3 regions of the Clostridium sp. DL1XJH146 genome follow, and region 2 is predicted to be linked to each of the others. Evidence: predicted binding sites of a transcription regulator. Region 2 holds the regulator's gene; each other region holds the start of a gene.
The links. The regulator Rex, encoded in region 2, represses fermentation and respiration genes when NADH is low (regulators of the CRP and FNR family bind a similar motif). The targets are predictions, from matches to a motif close to ATTGTTAANNNNTTAACAAT.

Region 1 (3,611 bases), on a different contig from region 2:
TGGGAAACTTAAGAGAAGTAGCTATAGTAAGTGCAGTAAGGACACCTGTTGGATCTTTTAATGGAAAACTTAAATCTATGAGTTCAGTAGACCTTGGAGTTATAGCAGCAAAAGCGGCAATAGAGAAAGCAGGAATAAGTTCAGATATAATAGATGAAGCAATTATAGGAAATGTACTTCAAGCAGGACAGGGACAAAATGTAGCAAGGCAAATAGTAATAAAATCAGGGTTAAAAGAAACTGTTCCAGCTATGACCATCAATAAAGTTTGTGGTTCAGGTCTTAGAACAGTAAGCATGGCTGCTCAATTTATAATGCTAGGAGATGCTGATGTAGTATTAGCAGGTGGAACTGAAAGTATGAGTAATGCACCTTATTTATTAAATCAGGCTAGAAGCGGTATGAGAATGGGTAATGGTGAGATTGTAGACTCTATGATCAATGATGGATTATGGGATATATTTAATAATTATCACATGGGTATTACAGCAGAAAATATAGCAGAAAAATGGAATATTACTAGAGAAGATCAAGATAGGTTTGCTTTCGAGAGCCAAGTGAAGGCTGAAATGGCTATAAGAGGTGGCAAATTTAACGATGAAATAGTTCCAGTAGAAGTACCTCAAAGAAGAGGAGAGCCAATTATAGTAGAAGAAGATGAGTATCCTAAGTTTGGTACTACTTTAGAAAAATTAGCTAAATTAAGACCAGCCTTTAAAAAGAATGGAACAGTAACAGCAGGAAATGCATCAGGTATAAATGATGGAGCGGCTATGTTTATATTAATGGCTAAAGAAAAAGCAGAAGAACTTGGATTAGAAATTTTAGCTACAATTAAATCCTATGCTTCAGCAGGTGTAGATCCAGCAATAATGGGATATGGACCAGTACCATCTTCAAGAAAAGCTTTAGAAAAAGCAAATATTACAGTAAAAGATTTAGATTTAATAGAGGCCAATGAAGCCTTTGCAGCTCAATCCTTGGCAGTAGCAAAAGATATGGAGTTTGATATGGTAAAAGTGAATGTTAATGGTGGAGCAATTGCACTAGGACATCCTATTGGAGGAAGTGGAGCTAGAATATTAGTTACACTACTTCATGAAATGAAAAAAAGAGATTCTAAGTATGGACTTGCAACACTTTGTATAGGCGGAGGTCAAGGAACAGCTATAGTTGTTGAAAGAGAAAAGTAAAAGAATACAAGCCGGCGACCTTTTATGGCGCTGGACTTAAGTATTCTTTAGAATTGTACACTCTACATTTCATACTATTATTAAAATAAAAACTTTATTCTGTAACTAATAGTATAAATATCAAAAATATTTTAAAACAGAGTTTGTTAAAAAGAGGGGGATTAGCAAAATGAAAGGTAAAACAATTAAGGAATTAAAGATTGGTGATAAAGCATCATTTCAAAAAACTATAACTGAGACTGATGTTTATCTTTATGCAGGTATTACAGGTGATATAAATCCTGCACATATTAATGAAGAGGTTTCAAAAGATACTATGTTTAAGGGTAGAATAGCACATGGAATGCTTACAGCAGGTTTAGTTTCAGCAGTGTTAGGGGTTCAGTTACCTGGTCCTGGAACAATATATCTTGGACAAGAATTAAAGTTTACGGCTCCAGTTCATTTTGGAGATACTATAAAGGCAGAAGTTGAAGTAAGTGAAATGATTGAAGAAAAAAATAGAATAAAATTGACTACAATATGTACAAATCAAAAGGGCGATATAGTATTGAAAGGTGTAGCTACTGTAATGCCACCTAGATAATAAATATATTCGACATATTAAACGTCATGGGCATTAATGTTAGAAAATTAACAAATCAGTTTTGGAATAAAATATCAATTAGCAATTTTCAATTAGCAATTAAGGATGATTTTGCTACGCAAAATCTTTTAATCAATTAAATAATTAAAGATTTTCTGACCAAAGGGAAGAAAATCAACATTAATTGCAAATTGAACATTGCAAATTGAACATTATTTTTTAAATTAACAACTCTTTAAAATATAGCCAAATAAAAATAAAAATACAGATAAAAGGAGGTATATTTGTGGACTTTCAAATAAGTAAAGAACATAAAATGCTAAGAAGTATGTTTAGAGAATTTGCAATAAATGAAGTTGAACCTTTAGCAGAAGAGGTTGACGAAAAAGAAATGTTTCCTGTGGAGACTGTTAAAAAAATGGCTAAATGCGGTATTATGGGGATTCCATTTCCAAAAGAGTACGGTGGTCAAGGTGGGGATGTTTTAGCGTATGCTATGGCTGTTGAAGAATTGTCAAAAGTATGTGCTACAACAGGAGTTATTCTTTCGGCGCATACATCTTTGTGTGCAAGTCCTATATATGAATTTGGTACAGAGGAGCAAAAACAAAAATATTTAGTACCTTTAGCTAAAGGAGAAAAATTAGGAGCTTTTGGACTTACAGAGCCAAATGCAGGGACTGATGCTTCAGGACAACAAACAAAAGCAGTATTAGAAGGCGATTATTATATATTAAACGGATCTAAAATATTTATAACAAATTCAGGTTATGCTGATGTGTATATAATTATGGCAATGACTGATAAATCTATGGGTACAAGAGGAATTTCTGCATTTATTGTTGAAAAAGATTTTGAAGGTTTTTCTGTTGGTAAAAAGGAAGCTAAGATGGGTATCAAAGGCTCTGCAACTTCTGAATTAATATTTGAAAATTGCAAGGTTCCAAAAGAAAACTTATTAGGTAAAGTTGGTAAAGGATTTAAAATTGCTATGAAAACTCTTGATGGTGGAAGAATTGGAATTGGAGCTCAAGCATTGGGAATAGCCCAAGGAGCCATTGATGAAACAGTTAAGTATGTAAAAGAAAGAAAACAATTTGGAAGATCAATAGCTAAATTTCAAAACACACAATTCCAGCTTGCAGATATGGAAACAAAAACAGAAGCTTCAAGATTGCTTGTTTATAAAGCAGCAAATTGTAAAGATAACAAATTACCATATGGTGCAGAAGCAGCTATGGCAAAACTTTTTGCTTCAGAAACAGCAATGGAAGTTACAACAAAAGCAGTTCAGTTACATGGTGGATATGGATATATGAAGGAATATCATGTAGAAAGAATGATGAGAGATGCAAAAATAACTGAAATTTATGAAGGAACATCTGAAGTTCAAAAAATGGTCATTTCAGCAGGAATGCTTAGATAAGGAGGCGTATTTATGAATATAGTAGTTTGTATAAAGCAAGTGCCAGATACCACAGAAGTTAAATTAGATCCTAAAACAGGAACACTTATAAGAGATGGAGTTCCAAGCATTATCAATCCAGATGATAAAAGTGGACTTGAAGCGGCATTAACATTAAAGGATAAATTAGGAGCAAAGGTAACAGTAGTTTCTATGGGACCACCTCAAGCAAAAGAAGCATTGATAGAAGCTTTTGCTATGGGAGCGGATGAAGCTATATTAGTAACAGATAGAGCATTTGCAGGAGCGGATACTTGGGCTACATCAACAACCTTAGCAGCAGCTCTAAAGAAATTAGACTATGATTTGATTATTGCAGGAAGACAAGCAATAGACGGGGATACAGCACAAGTTGGACCTCAAGTTG
Region 2 (3,611 bases):
ATGAAGTGCTTCAAATATAGTTACATCGTAGCCTTTTTTAGCAAGATCTCCTGCGCAAGTAAGTCCAGCAGGCCCACTACCAACTACAGCTACTTTTTTACCTTTGCTTTCTTCCTTTTCAGATAAATCAATATTGTTTTCTCTTGCCCAATCAGCTACAAATCTTTCTAACTTTCCTATTGAAACAGGTTCTCCTTTTATTCCAAGGACGCATCTTTCTTCACATTGGCTTTCTTGTGGACAAACCCTTCCACATACAGCTGGCAAAGAACTATACTTGGCAATAACTCTTGCAGCCTCTTCAAATTCATTTTTCTTTACATGTTCAATAAATCCCGGTATATCTATTGAAACTGGACACCCACCTACACACTTAGGATTTTTACAATTCAAACATCTTTGTGCTTCTGCAACAGCTTCTTCCTCATTATATCCATAACATACTTCTTCAAAATTTCTACTTCTAACCTTAGGATCTTGTTCTCTTACTGGTATTTTATGCATTCTATCCATTAGTTGTCACCTCCGCAACCGCAGCCACCCTTGTGATGATGTGTATCTCCTTCTTCTACCTTAAGTTGACTTCTTCCTTCTTCTGTCTTATACATAGTTTGTCTTCTCATAGCTTCTTCAAAATTAACTAAGTGTCCATCAAATTCAGGTCCATCTACACACGCAAATTTAATTTCATTTCCTATACTTACTCTACAAGCTCCACACATGCCTGTACCATCTACCATAATTGGATTAAGACTTACTGTTGTAGGTATGTCGTATTCTTTTGTCATAAGACACACAAATTTCATCATAATCATTGGTCCTATTGCTACTACATGATCATATTTCTTTCCTTTGTTATCTATCAGCTCTTTAAATAAGTTTGTAACAAGACCATGGAATCCATAAGAACCATCATCTGTTGCTACATACAAATCCCCAGCATATTCTTTCATTTCTTCTTCTAAAATCAATGTTGATTTTGATTTTGTACCAATTATTACATCAACATCAATTCCTTGTTCTTTCATCCATTTTACTTGTGGAAATACTGGTGCTGTTCCAACTCCACCCGCAATAAACATAATCTTCTTCTTTTTTAATTCTTCTATATCTTCATGAATAAATTCTGAAGGTTGTCCAAGTGGTCCTACAAAATCGCTAACGTAGTCACCCTCTTGAAGATGGGCCATCTGTACTGTTGATGTACCAAGTTGTTGGAATACAATAGTGACAGAACCTTTTTCCCTATCATAATCACAAATCGTTAAAGGAATCCTTTCTCCCTTTTCGTCTAGCTTGACAATAATAAACTGTCCTGGCTGTGCTGATTTTGCTACTCTAGGTGCATCTATATCCATTAGATATAAATCAGGAGCGAGTTCTCGTCTCTTTAAAATTTTATACATTTACTTTCACCTCTTTAATTATATATATAGCCGAGGAAATCTTAAAATATTTATTGGGTAGACTTAATGACAAGATTTAAAATTACTCTAGTTTATATTATAATTAAAAACTTCACAAAGGTAAAGTGAAGTTCTTAAAAAAACTCTATTTTTAGGAGCTTATTATATTTTTTGCTTTAATAAATATGTTAAAGTTAACAAACTTTCACTCAAATGAACATTTTCTACAGTTACATTTTCCGGTGTTTCAATATCTACCGGTGCAAAATTCCATATCCCACTAACCCCATTTTTTACAACTATCTCACAAACCTTTTGAGCATTTTCTCCTGGAACGCATATAACCGCAATATCAACTTCACAATTACTTAAAAAATCATTAAGACTATCAATATCTTTAACTTCAACATCTCTTATTTTTAATCCAATTAGTTTTGGATTAACATCAAAAATCCCCTTTAACTCAAATCCTAGTCGGTTAAACTCAGTATAATTAGCAATTGCCTGCCCAATATTACCTGCTCCAACTATTACAGTTTTGTATTGAAAATCTAATCCAAGAATTATACTAATTTCTCTATACAAGTCTGAAACATTATATCCATATCCTTGCTGTCCAAAATCTCCGAAACAATTTAAATCTTGTCTTATTTGTGAAGCTGTGAATCCAATTTTTTGACTTAATTCTCTTGAAGAAATCCTATCAATATCATTCTTAATTAATTCTTGCAAATATCTATGATATTTAGGTAATCTTCTTATTACTGCCATAGAAACATTGCTCTTTTTTTCTTTTTTATTCATGCGCGCACTCCCTTTAAGAATTAAAATTAAAATAATAATAACTATTTATAATATAACAAATTTACAATTACAATAAATATGATATATTTATTCTCTATTTTTTTGCATTATTAAATGTTAAACTATATAATATGATTTTATATATTTATGATTAAAAATGCAAGCTATTTGATAATATATATTAATTAAACTAATATGCAAGAGTAAGGTGGGGAATGTAATGGTAGTTTTAAGCTGCAAAAACATAAAAAAAAGCTATGGTGTAGATGAAATTCTAAAAAATACCACTTTTAATATAAATGATAGTGAAAAAGTGGGGTTAGTAGGCCCCAATGGTGCCGGTAAATCTACACTTTTCAAAATTTTAATAAAAAAAATAGAGGCTGATAGTGGTGACATATTTGTTGATAAAAATAAAAAATTAGGTTATCTATCGCAGCATCTAACTTTAGAAAGTACCAATACTATATATGATGAAATGCTAAAGGTTTTTGAAGATTTAACAAATATGGAGAAAAATCTAAAATTATTAGAAATCGAAATGTCAAAACCTTATGACCTTGATAATGAAAAATATCATCAGAAAATTATTAGAAAATATACAGATACAACTGAATTATATCAAAACAAAGGTGGATATACATACAAAGCAGAAATCAACAAAGTTCTAAAAGGTCTTGGATTTACTGAAGATGATTATACTAAAAATATTAATATTTTAAGTGGTGGTCAAAAAACGAGAGCCTCTCTTTGCAAACTTCTTTTAATTAATCCCGATATACTTCTTTTAGATGAACCTACTAACCATTTAGATTTAGAAGCTATTGAATGGCTTGAGGGATATTTAAAAAGCTATAAGGGTACAATTTTAGTAATATCACATGATAGATTTTTCTTAGACTTTATAACCAACAGAACTTTAGAATTAAAAGGTGGAACAATTGAAATATATAAAGGTAACTACACGGAATACCTCACTTTAAAAGAAAAAAGATATGAAGAAAAATTAAAAGCCTTTAAACTTCAAGATGCAGAAATTAAAAGACAAGAGGATATCATAAAAAAGTATAAATCATTTAATCGTGAAAAAAGTATAAAAGCTGCTGAAAGCAGACAAAAACAATTAGATAAAGTAGAAAGAATAGATGCCCCTACAAAGGAAAAAAATTTAAAAAGTTTCACTTTTGTGCCAGAAATAACTAGCGGTAATGACGTTCTTTATTCAGAAAATATTTCAAAATCATATGGTGAAAAAGTTCTATTTACTAATCTCAATTTAGAAATAAAGAAAAACGAAAAAACAGCATTAATAGGCGATAATGGAAGAGGTAAAACTACACTATTCAATATACTAATGAATAAAGTATCACCAGACTCTGGTTTTTTCGAATTAGGCCAGAA
Region 3 (3,611 bases), on a different contig from region 2:
TGTTCTTTGGAATAAAAAGTCAGAAAAGCTTTATGGCGTATTGCAAAAAGATATTTTAGGTAAAGAAATAAAAGATTTTTTCCCTAATGCTTTGATATTAAAAGTTTTAGAAACTAAAGAAACTTACGAGGATGTTAAGCATGAACCTAAAAAAGATTTTCATATGATTATTAATTCTTCACCCATATGGATAGACGGAATATTCTCAGGAGCAGTAAGTACAGATAGAGACATTTCTAAAGTTAAGAAGTTAGCTAGTGAATTGCAGAAGGCAAATGATACTTTGAAATTTTTAGAAGAAGAAATTAAAAGGTATTCCAATAATGATTTTGGTGGTGTTGTGGGTAGAAGTAAAGAAATAAATGATAAAATTGAAATTGCTAAAAAGGTTGCTAGAACTAAAGCTACAATATTGATTACAGGAGAGAGTGGAACAGGAAAAGAAGTTTTTTCAAGGGAAATACATAATTATAGTGGGGAAAAAGGCCTTTTTGTACCTGTTAATTGTAGTGCCATACCGCAAGGATTATTTGAAAGTGAGTTTTTTGGATATGAACAAGGCGCATTTACAGGGGCTAATAAAAATGGCAAAATAGGATTATTTGAGATGGCTGAGGGAGGGACTATATTTTTAGATGAAATTGGAGATATGCCTCTTTTTATGCAAGCCAAGCTATTAAGAGTATTACAAGAAAAACAAATTATAAGGGTTGGTGGGAATAAGTATATTCCAATAGATACAAGAGTAATATCAGCAACCAATAAAGATTTAAATAAAATGATATTAGAGAAAAAGTTTAGAGAGGATTTATATTACCGAATTAATGTAGTGGAAATAAATCTTCCACCTTTGAGAGAGCGAAGAGAAGACATTCCTTTACTAATTGATGCTTTTTTAAAAGAGTTATCTCAAAAGAATAATAAGGAAATTCCTAAAATAGATAAAGAAGCCATGAAAATTATATTAAATTACCATTGGAAAGGAAATATAAGAGAATTAAAAAATACAATGGAAAATTTAATTGTATTAGCTAAAGAGAATACAATATCTAGTGATTTGATTCCAAATTATATGGTTAAAGAAATAAATAAAAAAAATACAGGGATAAATGATACTCTTGATTTAAATGAATCTATTAAGAAACTAGAAACAGAGCTTATAAAAGAAGCCTTGAGGTTATCTAAAGGAAATAAAGCAAAGGCTGCAGAGTTGCTAAACATACCAAGGACTACATTATATTATAAAATTGATAATTATAAGATTTAATAAATTCAAATAAAATTAAAAGTGTCAAAAAACTAACAAGTGACTAAAATTAGACAGATGTTAGTTTTTTGTTCTCTACAAGGCAGAATAGAGATGCCGTAATGAAAAAAGGGATACATATAAAAATAAAGTCGAAAATTAGACAAAAAGTTCATTTTCTATAAAAATTATTTATAATAAAATTATCTTAATAAAAAAAAGTTATACAAGTAAATTAGCCATTGTTGCTAAATAAACTGCAAGTTCTATGCAGTTTTATTTTTTTGGCACGTAACTTGCTACTATACTATTGTGAAAAAAAGTACAAACTGAATTTGAACATATTACATAAGGAGGTGAAATGATGAATATCTCTATATTACTAAAACAACATGTAGGAGCGCCATGTGAACCTATTGTTAAAGTTGGTGAAGAAGTTCAAAAGGGACAATTGATAGCAATTCCTAAAGGATTAGGAGCTAACATACATTCAAGCGTTTTAGGGAAAGTTATTAGTATAGATGATTTTAATATTTTAATTGAAGCTAACGATAATCAACCTGATGAATATATGAAAATTAAAGACGTAGAAAATAACCTTGAAGCTATAAAAGAAGCTGGTATCGTTGGAGCAGGTGGAGCAGGTTTTCCAGCCCATATTAAATTCAACACTGATTTAAAAGGCGGAACTGTCATAGTAAATGCTGCAGAGTGTGAGCCAACATTAAATCATAATACAATGCTATTAGAAGAAAATCCAAGTATTGTTATTAGAGGACTTAAATATGTGATGGAAATCACAGGTGCTGAAAAAGGTTTTGTTGCAATAAAGCCTATACATAAGAAGGCACTGTTGTCAGTGGCTAAAGCTTGTAAAGATGAAGAAAATATTGAAGTTAAATTTTTACCTAATATGTATCCAGCAGGTGATGAAAGAGTTATCGTTAGAGAACTTTTAGGAATTGTTTTAGAGCCGGGTGCATTACCAATAACTGCAAATGCTATCATTTCAAATGTAGAAACACTTAAAAATGTAGCTTTAGCTATTGAAGAAAAAAGACCAGTTATTACAAAGGATCTTACTGTAGGTGGTAGATTAAAAGAAGCTGGAGAAGGAAGAGTATTCTTCGATGTTCCTATAGGAATGCCAATATCACATTTCATAAATGAATGTGGTGGATATGTTGAACCACACGGAGAAATCGTAACAGGTGGACCGTTTACAGGAAGACATGGAGAAGAATCTACACCTGTTAATAAAACTTTAGGCGGAATATTAGTAAGTATGCCTTTTCCAACAGAAAAAAGAAAAGTTGGAGTTATTGCTTGTGAATGTGGAGCTCAGGAAGAAAGATTAACTGAAATTGCTAATGCTATGGGCGCAGAAGTAATAGCTACTACAAAATGCAAAAGAATGGTAGAAGTTAACGGAAGATATAGATGTGATAAACCTGGTACATGTCCAGGCCAAGCAGAAAAAGTTCTATATCTTAAAAAAGAAGGTGCGGAGGTTATACTTACTGGGACGTGTCAGGATTGAACTAACACAGTCATGCAAGTAGCTCCTAGGTTAGGAGTTCCCGTATACCATAGTACAGATCACGTTTTAAGGGCCTTTGGCCATAAACTTTATAGAAAAACAGATAACTAGCAAAACATAATTAGCAATGTGCAATTTGCAATGTTCAATTATGGATGATTTTCTTCCCTAATTGCTAATTGTAAATTGCAAATTGCACATTAAAACATAAACAAAAAGTTTTTATAAAAACATTAGTTTTTAAAATAACAATATTAAAGATTAAAGCAAAAAACAAGGAGGAAATTAAATGTCTATTACAATAGAAACTGCTAAGGAGCATGCAAATGATGTAGCGATTACATGTTGCAGATTTGAAGCAGGAACAGTTATTGAACCATCAAACATAGAAGATCCCAATATTGTACCAGATTTAGAAGCATCAGGTCTATTAGAAATACCAGAAAATTGTCTTAAAATCGGTGAGGTTTTAGGTGCAAAATTGAAAGTAACTGTAGATGCTTTAACAGCATTAACTACTGATGTACTTGAGGGTGTTACTGTAATGGAAACTGAAGAAGAAGTTGTAGAAGAAACTCCAGCAGTAGAAGCTGTAGCACCAGTTGAACCAATAGCAGCTGTAACAAGTTTTGCTGGAAATACAGTTAAAATCCACATTGGAGAAGGAAGAGATATCAACTTAGAAATTCCTTTATCAATTGCTGGTGGAGTTGTTGGAACACCTGCAGTTCAAGCTAATGTTGTAGCTGGGGAAGCTCCTGCACAAGAAGAAAAGAAATTAGAAGAAAAAATTGTAAGAAGCTTAAAAAGAAGACACTTTAAAAT

Region 1: ACVHXK_RS04215 (acyl-CoA dehydrogenase) is a predicted target of Rex. The motif match lies at 1,815-1,834, and genes of this name have one in related genera.
Region 3: prdC (proline reductase-associated electron transfer protein PrdC) is a predicted target of Rex. The motif match lies at 1,556-1,575, and genes of this name have one in related genera.

The regions. Positions count from the first base shown of each region.
Region 1 covers NZ_JBTVVN010000005.1:120,598-124,208, reverse strand. Annotated here, with positions in the region: gene ACVHXK_RS04225 (acetyl-CoA C-acetyltransferase) at 1-1,193, shown strand, start outside; gene ACVHXK_RS04220 (MaoC family dehydratase) at 1,363-1,779, shown strand; gene ACVHXK_RS04215 (acyl-CoA dehydrogenase) at 2,066-3,205, shown strand; gene ACVHXK_RS04210 (electron transfer flavoprotein subunit beta) at 3,218-3,611, shown strand, end outside.
Region 2 covers NZ_JBTVVN010000023.1:47,395-51,005, forward strand. Annotated here, with positions in the region: gene gltA (NADPH-dependent glutamate synthase) at 1-513, opposite strand, end outside; gene ACVHXK_RS11960 (sulfide/dihydroorotate dehydrogenase-like FAD/NAD-binding protein) at 513-1,406, opposite strand; gene ACVHXK_RS11965 (redox-sensing transcriptional repressor Rex) at 1,569-2,210, opposite strand; gene ACVHXK_RS11970 (ABC-F family ATP-binding cassette domain-containing protein) at 2,431-3,611, shown strand, end outside.
Region 3 covers NZ_JBTVVN010000008.1:57,277-60,887, reverse strand. Annotated here, with positions in the region: gene prdR (sigma-54 dependent transcriptional regulator PrdR) at 1-1,267, shown strand, start outside; gene prdC (proline reductase-associated electron transfer protein PrdC) at 1,611-2,897, shown strand; gene prdA (D-proline reductase (dithiol) proprotein PrdA) at 3,076-3,611, shown strand, end outside.